DNA from 2 places in the Bradyrhizobium canariense genome. Region 1 is predicted to be linked to the other one. Evidence: riboswitches for the same ligand, from Rfam matches in the RefSeq annotation. Region 1 holds a riboswitch; the other holds the start of a gene.
The links. Region 1 has a riboswitch for glycine ahead of BLV09_RS21540 (D-amino acid dehydrogenase). Riboswitches for the same ligand answer to the same signal wherever they lie in the genome.
Positions count from the first base shown of each region.

Region 2: linked by a shared signal. The riboswitch ahead of gcvT (glycine cleavage system aminomethyltransferase GcvT) and the one ahead of BLV09_RS21540 (D-amino acid dehydrogenase) in region 1 are both predicted to bind glycine.

Region 1 covers NZ_LT629750.1:4,524,220-4,531,382, reverse strand. The annotation lists gene cofH (5-amino-6-(D-ribitylamino)uracil--L-tyrosine 4-hydroxyphenyl transferase CofH) at 1-584, shown strand, start outside; gene npdG (NADPH-dependent F420 reductase) at 593-1,261, shown strand; gene cofE (coenzyme F420-0:L-glutamate ligase) at 1,279-2,037, shown strand; gene cofD (2-phospho-L-lactate transferase) at 2,034-3,014, shown strand; gene BLV09_RS21545 (hypothetical protein) at 3,017-3,307, shown strand; glycine riboswitch at 3,844-3,943, shown strand; gene BLV09_RS21540 (D-amino acid dehydrogenase) at 4,098-5,339, shown strand; gene BLV09_RS21535 (FadR/GntR family transcriptional regulator) at 5,816-6,649, opposite strand; gene accB (acetyl-CoA carboxylase biotin carboxyl carrier protein) at 6,694-7,163, shown strand, end outside.
Region 2 covers NZ_LT629750.1:325,755-332,917, reverse strand. The annotation lists gene BLV09_RS01520 (NADP-dependent isocitrate dehydrogenase) at 1-608, shown strand, start outside; gene BLV09_RS01515 (DUF3455 domain-containing protein) at 805-1,314, shown strand; gene alaS (alanine--tRNA ligase) at 1,477-4,158, opposite strand; glycine riboswitch at 4,362-4,452, shown strand; gene gcvT (glycine cleavage system aminomethyltransferase GcvT) at 4,594-5,742, shown strand; gene gcvH (glycine cleavage system protein GcvH) at 5,769-6,134, shown strand; gene gcvP (aminomethyl-transferring glycine dehydrogenase) at 6,317-7,163, shown strand, end outside.

The DNA of each region.
Region 1 (7,163 bases):
CGGCGCATGAGGTGGGCTTACGCACGACGTCCACAATCATGTTCGGCCATATCGAGCATCCGGCAAACTGGGCCAGGCACTTGCTGCATCTGCGCGACCTGCAGGAACGAACCGGCGGCATCACCGAGTTCGTGCCGCTGCCGTTCGTGCATATGGAAGCGCCGATGTCGCTGCGGGGACAGTCGCGCATCGGGCCGACATGGCGTGAAGTGCGGTTGATGCATGCGGTCTCGCGCCTCGTCCTCAACCCGCTGATCACCAATATCCAGGCGTCGTGGGTCAAGCTCGGGGAAGCCGGACTCGCGGCCCTGCTTCAGAGCGGCGTTAATGATCTCGGTGGCACCCTGATGAATGAAAGCATTTCACGCGCCGCGGGCACGCAGCATGGCCAGGAATTCGCGCCTGAACAGATGGAAGCGCTCATCGAGACGCTGGGACGGCGGCCGCAGCAGCGCACGACGCTTTACGGGCCGGTACCGAGAGAACGCTACGAGGCGAGCTTTGGCGCGCCCGCGCTGGCCGAACTCACTATGACGCCGTTCGGCTCGAGGACTTCTGTCCGCGACGGTTTAGCAAGCCTCTGAGGAAGATAATGGCTTCAACCAAATATACGATCTGTGTCGTGGGTGGAACTGGCGCCGAAGGTGGAGGTCTGGCGCTGCGCTGGGCGCGACACGGTCACGATGTCGTCATCGGCTCTCGCGATGGCGAAAAAGCAAGGACGGCGGCGCGGGAGCTGAATGGCCTGCTTGGAACAGAGGCCATCCGGGGCGTCGAGAGTCGGGACGGCGTGCAGTTTGCCGAGATTGTCGTCCTGGCTGTGCCGTTCTCGGGCCAGATGTCGACAGTGGAGTCCCTGAAGGATGCGTTGCAGGGAAAGATTCTGATCGATGTTACGGTACCGCTGGTCCCGCCCAAGGTCTCAAGGGTGCAATTGCCGGAATCGGACTCCTGTGTAGTTGCAGTTCAATCGTTATTGGGAGATCAGGTTCGCGTCGTTTCGGCGTTTCAAAACGTCTCCGCACATAAGCTGAAGCATCTCGACACACACATTGAATGTGACGTGCTCGTCGCCAGCGATGACAAGGACGCCCGACAGATCGGCATTCAACTGGCGGCCGATGCGGGCTTGCGCGGTATCGATGCGGGTGCGCTTGCCAACTCGGTGGTGGCTGAAAGCCTGACATCGGCATTAATCTGGATTAACCGGACCTACAAGGTGCCCGATGCCGGCATCCGGATTACGGGACTTCCAATCTGATCTAGTGAAAGAGATTGATGGCGCAAGGTCTGTTACTACAGCCATTACAGGGTGTGCCGCTGGTCAAGGTGGGTGACGACCTGGTCGATCTCACCTTGTCCGCGCTCCGCGTCTCGCAATTGAAGCTCGAGGCGAACGATATTCTGGTCTACGCACAAAAGATCGTATCCAAGGCGGAAGGCCGCAGTGTCGACCTGAGGAATGTGACCCCGTCTCCCCGAGCGATCGAACTTGCTGCCGTGACTCGAAAGGATGTACGGCTTGTCGAGTTGATCCTGTCCGAGTCGGCGGCGGTCGTTCGCGCGAGGCCTGGCGTCCTTATTGTCGAACATCGGCTGGGCATGATTCTGGCGAATGCCGGCATCGATAGGTCGAACGTCGACGGCGCGGATTGCGCCCTGCTGTTGCCGCTCGATCCAGATCGCTCGTCGCAGCTCATGTGCGATGCGTTCAGGAGGCAAGCCGGCGTGGAAATCGGAGTGCTCGTTATCGATAGCATCGGCCGCGCCTGGCGTAACGGCACGATCGGCACGACCATCGGCGCCAGCGGCACGCCGACTCTGCTCGACTTGCGCGGGAGGCCCGACCTCTACGGCCGGCTACTCGAGACGACGGAGGTTGGATGGGCCGACGAACTGGCGGCCGCGGCATCGCTGGTTATGGGACAGGCTGGTGAGGGATTTCCGGTCGTGCTGGCGCGTGGGCTGGCTGTGCCGTCACAGCGTGGTACCGCGCGTGGTTTGCTGCGTCCAATAGAAAAGGATTTGTTTCGTTGAATGCAAGTTCGGGTAAGGTGATCGCCCTCGCGGGTGGCGTCGGTGGCGCGAAGCTTGCCGACGGTCTTGCGCAGGTGTTGCGCGAGAAGCTGACCGTGGTCGTCAACACCGGCGATGATTTTGAACATCTCGGCCTGCGCATCTCGCCCGATCTTGACACGGTGATGTATACCTTGGCCGGACTGGCGAATCCGATCCAGGGATGGGGTCTGCAGGGCGAGAGTTGGGCGTTCATGGAGCAGGTTGCCCGGCTTGGCGGTCCCGAATGGTTTCGTCTCGGCGATCGCGATCTCGCGACCCACGCCATCAGAACCAGCCGCCTGAATGGGGGCGCGACGCTGACGGCGGTGACCGCCGAACTGTGTCGGTCCCTTGGTATCGTCGCGCGGATACTGCCGATGTCCGATGAGCCGGTTAGGACCGTTATTCGCAGTGGGGACGATCTGTTTTCGTTCCAGGATTATTTTGTGCGCTTGCGCTGTGAGGTGCCGGTCTCGGAGATATCTTACGAAGGCTCAACATCGGCAAGATTCAACCGCGAGCTTGTCGGGATCGGTGCGGCGGATCGACCGGCAGCCGTTATTTTTTGTCCATCCAATCCTTACCTTAGCATCGATCCGATTCTTGCCATTCCCGGCGTCCGCGATTGGCTGCGGGCGCTGCAGGTACCAGTGGTGGCTGTGTCGCCGATCGTCGGCGGCACCGCGATCAAAGGGCCTGCCGCGAAGATTATGCTGGAACTCGGCGGACCGGTTTCGGTGACGACTATCGCGGAACACTATCGTGGATTGATCTCGGGAATTGTCATCGACGAGATCGACGCGCAACTTCAGGATCAGATTGAAGCGACCGGCGCTGCCGTGCGAGTGGCGCCGACAATCATGCGCTCTACCGCGGACCGCGTTTCCCTTGCGGAAACCTGCCTTGCTTTTGCGGACGACCTCGGGCGACGGCTCTTGTCAAGGTCAGGGAACTGATTGTGTTGTTGATCCTGATCCCATGCAAGAATCAAGATGCAATCAAGTGGAAGAAACCGCTCGGGTTCTATCTCGCGCGCGGCCTTGGCCATCAGTTCTGGCGACGTGACAATATCCAGATCGTGCCGGTGGTGAAGACAGGCGGCGACGAGATCATGGGCATCACGCTGGATCTTCAGGGCCTGGAGTTCGCGCTCCTTGTCGGTGACCACGATGTCACGGGCACCGGGCTCGATAAGGCTCCTTTACAGGCCTGGCGCCCTTGTTTTCCGCATGGGAGAGACTGCACATAAGGCGAATGGGGACCCGGCGACGGTGATTTTCCGATCCTTGTGGAGACACTCTTTCAGCTCCAAACGTAGAGAATCTTACCGCCGAGCAGTTGCTCACTTCGGACTTCTCTTCGATGTTCAGCACTGACTCTCCTGCCGCAGAGCAGCATCTTGCAAGGCTCGGCTGCCTGGTCGCACGACGAACTCGTGGGAGAGCCGCTGACACCCGCGGAGCAATCGGCACTCGACGATCTAAAGAATGAAGTGGTGGATGGCGCTGCCACTTGGCTCTTCCGAAGTCCGGCGTCTAGTTGAAGGAGCTGTGTTCCTGTATCTGCAGAAACGCCGTGGCACGCCTGCGTCTCGTCTCACCGAGCTGAAACCTGAGACCCGCGGGGCCATCATCGACGCTCTTGAGGAGAGTATTGACGTGCGCGCTGTCTCGAGAGGTAGTAAGCCAGCGCCTGCCATCTTAAGCCAACGGAATAAGAAGAGCGAGTGCGCAGGCTTAAGTGTCTTGCGTCCTGCAAGAACATCTGCGATACAAAATCGTCCGACCAGACGATGAGGGAGAGATCGGCGTTGGCTAGGCCAGCGTCGGCGCCGAAGGAGCAACCCCCCGGGAAACTCTCAGGCACAAAGGACCGCATCGTTGGACAATCTGGAGAGTGACGCTTCGAGCGTCCACCGAAGGGGAAGTCTGAAGCTCTGAGGAGCGGCGGATCAAGCTCTCAGGTACCGAGACAGATGGGGATAGCCGGTTCGAACGACTTTCGAACCATGTCTTCACTCTGGTCGAAAGAAAACTTCAGTGCCGCACATCGCTGTAATCGGCGCCGGTATCACCGGTGCAACGACTGCTTATGCTCTTCGTGAAAAGGGTTACGAAGTCACCGTATTTGATCGACATCGTTATGCGGCGATGGAGACATCCTATGCCAATGGTGGCCAGCTTTCCGCCAGTAATGCTGAGGTTTGGAATAGCTGGTCGACCGTAATGAAGGGCATGGGATGGCTATTCCAGAACGATGCACCGTTATCGCTTAATCTGACCCCGAGCTGGCACAAGTATTCTTGGCTCGCTGAATTCGCCGCCAACATTCCCAACTACCGAACAAATACGATCGCAACAACTCGCCTCGCCATTGCGGCCCGGCAGCATCTGCTGGCGATGGCGGAGAAAGCTGAGATAAACTTCGATCTCGAACGGCGTGGTATCCTTCACATCTATTATGATGCCGACGATTTCCGTCGCGCGATGGAAGCAAACAAGCTGCTCGAGGAAGGAGGTTTAGTCCGCACCGCCGTCTCGGTTGAGGAAATTCGCTCCATCGAGCCGGCACTAGAAGGTAAATATTTCGGCGGGTTTTTTACACCGTCGGATTTCACCGGAGATATCCATAAATTTACGCGTGGATTGATGGATTATTGTCGGCGAAAAGATGTTCAGTTCGTAAGTGATGCCGAGGTTTCGGATATACTTTCGTCCGATCATGGCATCGATATCAATTGGACTCCGGCTTCGACGCAGTCGGATAGTCACGTTGCCAAAGCTCACTTTGATGCAGTTGTGATCTGCGCGGGCGTTGCAAGCAGGCATTTGGCGGCCAAACTTGGGGACCGAGTCAACGTTTATCCGGTAAAGGGCTACTCAATTACGGTTGAACTTGAGGACGTGGAAAATCAGAACGCCGCGCCCTGGGTGAGCTTACTCGATGAAAAAGCCAAGATTGTTGCGAGCCGCCTTGGACCCAATCGATTTCGGGTCGCGGGTACGGCAGAATTTAGTGGTGCAAATCGCGACATTCGCGCCGATCGAGTTCAGCCTCTGGTCGATTGGACCAGGCGATTGTTTCCGGAGCTGAATACAAGCCGAGTCGTGCCCTGGTGCGGCCTCAGGCCGATGATGCCGGATATGATGCCGAGGGTCGGACCTGGCAAGAGGCCAGGGGTCTTCTACAATACCGGTCACGGCCACCTAGGCTGGACGCTTTCAGCTGCAACCGCAGGGATCGTTGCCGATCAAGTGGCGATGGGCAGGTCGTCAAGTTAGTCCGTAGGCGAATCGATAATCACCGCGATCATTTCCTGCTCGGTTGCGCGCAGATTATTATCGGCTTCCCTGCACACGGTCTAGCGATGCTCGGAAGAGCGCGCTCAGCAAAGGTGCGCAAGAAGCCTTGCTGCACGCGTTATATTATTCGGTAATAGAGACGACTTCACTGTCCGGCTCGTCGGGCACAAGGACGACCGTGCGCACTCTCTAATCGAATACCCGCCGACCAGCAGCTTTCCAAGCACGTCAATTTCTCGAGGGGGGTCATCTTGCCTGCGGCCAGCTGCTTTCCGGCAGTGACGACAAAGGTTAGGGATGGGCACCGGCGAAGTTCGAGTTACTTAGCCGCGTCTTGTGGGCGCGCCATAGCGACCATCCGCGGGTACTTCGAAAGCAGCAGCACGCCTGGACCCGCCACTGAAGGGCTGGCTTGCGGCGCGAAAGAGCATCCATGATCTGGCTACGTAATTTGCCTAGCTATTGAGTAGATAGGTGCGAACGTCTTCGATGTGCTTGCGCGCAAGCCGCTCGGCCGTCGCCGGATTTCGTCTTACAATCGCCTCGACGAGGTCGGCATGTTGCCGGTAGGCAGTCGCTCTTCGGTCGGCGGTGCCCCGGCCATCGATTGCCATCGCGGTACGGTAAAGGTCGGACCAGAAGACCTGTTCGCGCGTTGCATTGACCGCATCGAACAGGTGCAGCAGAAGATTGCTATGCGCGGCTTCAGCAATAACTCTGTGTAGCGTCGAGTCCCAGCGAAAATAGTTCGAAGAATTCGGAGCTCGTTCCATCTTCTGAAAACAATGCTGAAGTCTGGAAATATCGTCGGCCGTGGCTCGTAATGCGGCGAACGATGCGCACTGCGGCTCAATGGCTAAGCGCGCTTCGAACACCTCTGCCGGATTGGATCGCTTGCTGATTAATGCCATTTCATCGCGAGATTGTGGTGCCCGGCCGCCAACGAACGTCCCCTGTCCGACGTGCCGCCATATCCGGCCCTCGGCCTCTAGCTTGGCCAGAATGTCGCGCAGCAAACCGCGACTGATGCCTAATTTGCCGGCAAGCTCTCGTTCCGGCGGTAGCCGTGAATTCACCGGATAAATTCCGCCATCCAGAAGGCGCCGTACTGCCGCGAGTCCTGACACGAGTTTTGCTGACACTGCATCCTCCATCGAACCAATTGTCGCGTTGGTACGCACTTTCAAAACAACATCTTTCTTCTCAAACAAAGGCTTAGTTACAGTCGTCACCATCCGTTGACCGAAAAGCCCAAATTGGCTCATTTTTGTGCCGTTGGCAAACGTCAATTCAAAGCACGTTATCGGCAAGGATACGCAGTGTGACACGCAGCATGGATCAAGACGACGTCGTCACCATCATCGAGTTGTTCAATCGTTCGGTATGCCGCGAGCTCCGGTTTCGAGACGGTGAGGTCCAACTGGCGCTTCGTAAGGCGATCAAGATAGACGACAAGCAGCCAACCGTTCGAACGAGCCTCCCATCCGGGCTCGCGCCGATCGGAACCGCCTCGGCAGCGCCTTTGGCACCTCCGACGACCTCTCCGGTGTCTCGCGCGCCAAGCGTACCCGGAACGGAAATCAAATCCCCCATGCTCGGCATTTTTTATCGGTCTCCATCGCCTGACGCGCCTCCCTTTGTTGAGGTGGGCCAAAAGATCGAGGCGGGCGCGACCTTGTGCATCATCGAAGTTATGAAAGTCATGAATACCGTTCGAGCCGAACGCTCTGGAAGGATCTCTGCAGTGTATCCAGAGAACGCGACGATGGTGGAGTTCAATGAAACGATCATGGTCATCAAAGA
Region 2 (7,163 bases), 3.6 Mb from region 1:
ATTCTGTCTATTTGTCGACCAAGAACACCATCCTCAAGGTCTATGACGGCCGCTTCAAGGACATCTTCCAGGAGATTTTCGACAAGGAGTTCAAGTCGAAATTCGACGCCAAGAAGATCACCTACGAACACCGCTTGATCGACGACATGGTCGCCGCCGCCATGAAGTGGTCGGGTGGTTACGTCTGGGCCTGCAAGAACTACGACGGCGACGTGCAGTCCGACACCGTGGCGCAGGGCTACGGCTCGCTCGGCCTGATGACCTCGGTGCTGATGACGCCCGATGGCCAAACCGTCGAAGCCGAAGCCGCCCACGGCACCGTGACCCGGCACTTCCGCGAACACCAGAAGGGCAAGGAGACCTCGACCAACTCGATCGCCTCGATCTTCGCCTGGACCCGCGGCCTCACGCATCGCGCCAAGCTCGACAACAATGAGGCGCTGGCGAAGTTCGCCGCCACGCTGGAGAAGGTTTGCGTCGCCACTGTCGAGGACGGCTACATGACCAAGGATCTCGCGCTTCTGGTCGGCGCCGACCAGCGCTGGCTGTCGACCACCGGCTTCCTCGACAAGGTTGCCGAGAACCTCACCAAGGCGATGGCGGCGTAAAGCGACCATCGGCCCTTACAATGGACGTCATTCCGGGATGGTGCGCTAGCACCAGACCCGGAATCTCAAGATTCTCCAATGTGCAATTGCACATCGGAGTTCGATGCTTTGCATCGCCCCGGAATGACTAGAGCCAGATTGCTTCGTCGCTTCGCTCCTCGCAATTGACGAAACCCACCATCAGGAGAGCGTGATCATGCATGTCTTTGAAAAAGCCGCTCTCGCTGTGTTGTTGCTGTCGGGCTCGCTGATGAGCCCGGCTGCGGCCGAAACACCCCTGCCCGCGGCCATCGCGGCACCGGGCGAAACGACCGTGCTGACCGCGCATGCGGTTGGCGAGCAGATCTATGAATGCAAGGCCGGCACTGACGGCAAGCTCGCCTGGGCATTCCGCGAACCGGCGGCGTCGCTGACGGCAGATAACAAGATCGTCGGCCGTCACTTTGCCGGACCGAGCTGGGAGTTGAGCGACGGCAGCGCGGTGGTCGGCAAGGCCGCCGGCAGCGCGCCCGGCACGACAGCGAACGATATCGCCTGGCTGAAGCTCGACGTGGCTTCCCACCGCGGCGGCGGCACACTCTCAAACGTCACCACGGTGCAACGGATCAACACGGTGGGTGGCGTGCTGACCGGTGAATGCGACAAGCCCGGCAATACCCGCGCCATGCCTTACAGCGCGGATTATGTGTTCCTGCGCAAGGGCTGAGTGAGAGATCGAAGGCATCTAATTCGTCATGCCCGGCCTTGTGCCGGGCATCCACGTCTTAGCGGTACAAGACAGACGTGGATGGCCGGGACGAAGCCCGGCCATGACCGTTTTCAAGACTGAGTACAAAGTCCCAAAATAGGTTGTCGCCAGTCTTCCTCCTCAGGCGCCGGCCATCGCCTTTTCGATCGCCGAAAGCGCAGCGTTCGCCTTCGCCCCATCGGGGCCGCCGGCCTGGGCCATGTCGGGCCGTCCACCGCCGCCCTTGCCGCCGAGCGCTTCGGAAGCCACCCGCACCAGATCGACCGCGTTATAGCGTGAGGTGAGATCGGAGGTGACGCCGACCACGACGCCGGCCTTGCCGTCACCGGTGACACCGACGATCGCGACCACTCCGGAGCCGAGCTGCTTTTTGCCGTCATCGACCAGGCTCTTGAGGTCCTTGGTCTCGACGCCTTCCACCGCCCGCGCCATCAGCTTGACGTTGCCGATTTCGCGCACGCCATTGCCGCCGGCCGCAGCGCCGTTCGTCGAACCGCCGCCGCCCATCGCGAGCTTCTTGCGCGCATCCGACAGATCGCGCTCCAGCTTCTTGCGCTCTTCCATCAGCGAAGCGATGCGCGCCGGCATGTCCTCGAGCGTGGTGCGCAGCTCGGATGCCGCCGTCTTGGCGAGCGCCATCGTCTCGTTGGCGTGTTGCCGCGCATGGCGCCCGGTCAGCGCCTCGATGCGGCGCACGCCCGACGCAACCGCGCTTTCGCCGGTCACCGAGATCAGACCGATATCGCCGGTGCGGCGGACATGGGTGCCGCCGCACAATTCCACCGACCAGCCGAGTGCGTTCTGGCCATGGTCGCGCGCGGTCTTGCCCATCGACACCACCCGCACCTCGTCGCCGTATTTCTCGCCGAACAGCGCTCGCGCCCCGGCGTCGCGCGCCTCATCGACGCCCATCAGGCGCGTGGTGACCTCGTCATTCTCCAGCACCACCTCGTTGGCGATATCCTCGACCCGGGCGAGCTCTTCCAGCGTGATCGGCTTCGGATGCACGAAGTCGAAGCGCAGGCGATCCGGCGCCACCAGCGAACCGCGCTGCGCGATGTGGTCGCCGAGCACCTGCCGCAGCGCTTCGTGCAGCAGATGCGTCGCGGAGTGATTGGCGCGGATCGACGAACGCCTGACGTGATCGACCTCGAGCTGCAGCGCCGCACCGGGCTTCAGCGTGCCCTGCTCCACGGTGCCGAGATGCACGAAGAGATCGCCGGCCTTCTTCTGGGTCTCGGTGATCCGAATCCGCACGCCGTCACCGCTCATCATGCCGGTGTCGCCGACCTGCCCGCCGGACTCCGCATAAAACGGCGTCTGGTTCAACACGATGGCGCCGGACTCGCCAGCCTTGAGGCTGTCGACCTCCTTGCCGTCTTTCACCAGCGCCCCGACCACGCCTTCGGCGGTTTCGGTCTCGTAGCCTAAAAATTCGGTAGCGCCGAGCTTCTCGCGCAGCGGAAACCAGACGTTCTCGGTCGCGGTGTCGCCGGAGCCTGACCAGGCCGCGCGCGCCTTTTCGCGCTGCCGGTCCATCGCATCGGTGAAGGAGGCAACATCGACGCCGATGCCGCGCGACTTCAGCGCGTCCTGGGTAAGATCAAGCGGAAAGCCGTAGGTGTCGTACAGCGTGAACGCCGTATCGCCGTCGAACATGTCGCCCTTCTTAAGCGAGCTGCTCTTCTCGTCGAGGATCAACAGGCCACGCTCCAGCGTCTTGCGGAAGCGTGTCTCTTCCAGCCGCAGCGTTTCCTCGATCAGGTTTTCGGCGCGCACCAGTTCGGGATAGGCTTGGCCCATCTCGCGCACCAGCGCCCACACCAGACGATGCATCAGCGGCTCGCGCGCGCCGAGCAACTGCGCATGGCGCATGGCGCGGCGCATGATCCGGCGCAGCACATAGCCGCGGCCTTCGTTCGAGGGCAGCACGCCATCGGCGATCAGGAACGACGACGCCCGCAGATGGTCGGCGATGACGCGCAGCGACGCCTTCTGCGGCCCTTGCGGATCAGCGCCGGTCAATTCGGAAATGGCGCGGATCAGGGCTACGAAAAGATCGATGTCGTAATTGTCGTGCTTGCCTTGCAGCACAGCCGCGACGCGCTCCAGGCCCGCGCCGGTATCGATCGAGGGCTTCGGCAAGGGGTTGCGGATGCCGCCCTCGAGCTGCTCGAACTGCATGAACACGAGATTCCAGATCTCGATGAAGCGGTCACCATCCTGCTCGAGCGAGCCCGGCGGTCCGCCCCAAATCTTGTCGCCGTGATCGTAGAAGATCTCCGAACAGGGACCGCAGGGGCCGGTATCGCCCATCTGCCAGAAATTGTCGGCGCCATCGATCCGGATGATCCGCGACTCCGGAAGGCCCGCGATCTTCTTCCAGAGATTGAAGGCCTCGTCGTCGTCGATATAGACGGTCGCGGTGAGCTTGTCCTTTGGCAGGCCGAACTCTTTGGTCACGAGGTTCCAGGCCAGCTCGATCGCGCGATCCTTGAAGTAATCGCCGAACGAGAAATTGCCGAGCATCTCGAAAAAGGTGTGATGCCGCGCGGTATAGCCGACATTGTCGAGGTCGTTATGCTTGCCGCCGGCGCGGACGCATTTCTGCGAGGTGGTGGCGCGCTGATACGGGCGCTTCTCGACGCCGGTGAAGACGTTCTTGAATTGCACCATGCCGGCATTGGTGAACATCAAGGTCGGGTCGTTGCGCGGCACCAGCGGCGACGACGGCACGATCTCGTGGCCGTTCCGGGCAAAGAAGTTCAGAAATGTCGACCTGATCTCGTTAACGCCGCTCATGTTCATCCAATCGCAAAACTGCCGGGAACCCGCCGCAAACAGCTAAACATTATGTCGCAACGCTTTTAGACAAGGGGGATCGCGGTGTCCAGAAACTGTGCAGCCGGATCATAGGCTTGCCGCAATACACCAAAGCTGGTTGATAGATGCTGCGGCTGCGTTGACAGGGTTGGGGTCGCCGTGTTTTCTTCCTATCTGTACGAGACAGTCACGTCGGGAGAGATCGGCTTGAATGCCGACGCCGAAGGAGCAACCGCCCCGGAAACTCTCAGGCAAACGGACCGCGTGACTTGCTAGCATCTGGAAAGAGACGCCGAAGGGTCTTGTCCCTGACGTGTCCGCCGACGGGATAATACTCTCAGGCACAGCGACAGATGGGGCTTTCTGTAGGTTTTTGCGAGGGATCGTCCTGGCAAAAACCGCGAGGGCCCAGTGATGCTTGCGCGCGAAGACCAAACTCCGCTGAAACGTACCCCGCTGCACGCCCTGCATGTGGCCCTGGGCGGCAAGATGGTGCCGTTCGCCGGCTATGACATGCCGGTGCAATATTCGCCCGGCGTGCTGCGGGAACATCTGCATACCCGCAGCGCCGCCGGCCTGTTCGACGTCTCCCATATGGGCCAGATCGCGCTCCGCCCCAAATCCGGCCGGGTCGAGGACGCCGCCCTGGCGCTGGAACGGCTGGTGCCGCAGGACATCGTGGCGGTCGCACCCGGCCGGCAGCGCTATGCGCAATTCACCAATCAAAACGGCGGCATCCTCGACGATCTGATGGTGGCGAATTTCGGCGACCACCTGTTTCTGGTCGTCAATGCCGCCTGCAAGGCCGAGGACGAGGCGCATCTGCGCGCCAATTTGTCCGATGTCTGCGTGATCGAGCCGCTGCCCGATCGGGCGCTGATCGCGCTGCAAGGGCCGAAGGCCTGTTCGGAGCTGGCGAAGTTTTGTGCAGAGGCCTCCGCCCTGCGGTTCATGGACTCCGGACCCCAGCGTGTCGATGGCATCGACTGCTTCGTCTCACGCTCCGGCTATACCGGCGAGGACGGCTTTGAGATTTCGGTCCCGGCGGACCACGCCGAGGCGCTTGCCAAGGCGCTGCTGGCTGACGGTGACGTGCTGCCGATCGGGCTTGGCGCGCGCGACAGCCTGCGGCTCGAGGCCGGGCTTTGCCTCTATGGCCACGACCTCGATACCGCGACGACACCGGTCGAGGGCGCGCTGGAATGGTCCATTCAAAAGAGCCGCCGCACTGGCGGCGCGCGCGCCGGCGGATTCCTCGGCGCCGAGACAATTCTCGCCCAGTTTGAGAGAGGCGCCCCGCGCCGCCGCGTCGGGTTGAGGCCGGAGGGCCGCGCGCCGGTGCGCGAGGGTGCGGCGCTGTTTGCGGATGGCACCTCATCCGAACAGATCGGCGTGGTCACTTCAGGCGGTTTTGGCCCCAGCCTCAATGCGCCGGTGGCGATGGGCTACCTGCCGTCGTCGCACGCCACCACGGGATCTTCAGTCTTTGCCGAAGTCCGCGGCCAGCGGCTGCCGATGCAGGTGTCGCCGATGCCGTTCGTTCCCAACACTTATAAACGTTGAAGCTTGCAAACGCTGAAGAGGTTTTCATGACGACGCTGTTCACATCAGACCACGAATGGCTCCAGATCGAGGGCGACGTCGCCACTATCGGCGTCACGGACTATGCGCAGTCGCAGCTCGGCGACGTCGTGTTCGTCGAACTGCCGAAAGTCGGCCGAAGCCTGAAGAAGGCCGAAGCCGCAGCCGTGGTCGAATCGGTGAAGGCCGCCTCCGATGTCTACGCGCCGATCTCGGGCGAAGTGGTCGCAGTGAATGATGTCCTGGCCGCCGAGCCCGCGTTGGTCAATTCCGACGCCGGCGGCAAGGCGTGGTTTTTCAAGTTGAAGATCGCAGACAAGAAAGAACTCGACGGCCTGATGGATGAGGCCGCCTACGCCAAGCATACCGCGTGAGATGATGAACAGAGAAACGACATCAAACTCAGTGTCATCGTCCGCGAAAGCGGACGATCCAGTACGCCGAGACGTCTCGATTCAATCGCTGGCGTCACGGCGTACTGGATACCCCGCATTCGCGGGGTATGACGGCTGGTGCTGGTGCGGGGCATGACGAATACGAATAAAAGGTGATAGCCATGAACGCGCCGTTCAAACCGACCAACGAAGCCGCCACCAATTTCGCGCGGCGTCACATCGGCCCCTCGCCGCGCGACATCGCGGCGATGCTGGAAACCGTCGGCGCCAAAAGCCTGGATGCGCTGATGGCGGAGACGCTGCCCTCCTCGATCCGGCAGAAGACGCCGCTCGATCTAGGGCTGGCACTGAGCGAGACCGAAGCGCTGGCGCATATGCGCGAGCTGGCATCGCAGAACCAGGTCTTCACCTCGCTGATCGGCCAAGGCTATTCCGGCACAATCCTGCCGGCGGTGATCCAGCGCAACATCCTGGAAAATCCGGCCTGGTATACGGCCTATACGCCGTATCAGCCCGAGATCAGCCAGGGCCGGCTGGAAGCTTTGTTCAACTTCCAGACCATGATCTGCGACCTTGCGGGCCTTGATGTCGCCAACGCTTCGCTGCTCGACGAGGCGACGGCGGCGGCGGAAGCCATGGCGCTGGCGGAACGCGCGGCGCAGGCCAAGACCAAATCGTTCTTCGTCGATGCGGAAGTGCATCCGCAGACGCTGGCGGTGCTGCGCACCCGCGCCGAACCACTGGGCTGGAATCTGATCGTTGGCGATCCCGCTGTTGATCTCGAGCGCGCGGACGTGTTCGGCGGCCTGCTGCAATATCCGGATACTTCGGGCGCGGTGCGTGATCTCAAGCCTGCGATCGCGTCGCTGCATGCGAAAGGCGCGCTGGCGATCGTCGCGGCCGATCTTTTGGCGTTGACGCTATTGGCCTCACCCGGCGAACTCGGCGCCGATATCGCGATCGGATCGGCGCAACGCTTCGGCGTGCCGATGGGCTATGGCGGCCCGC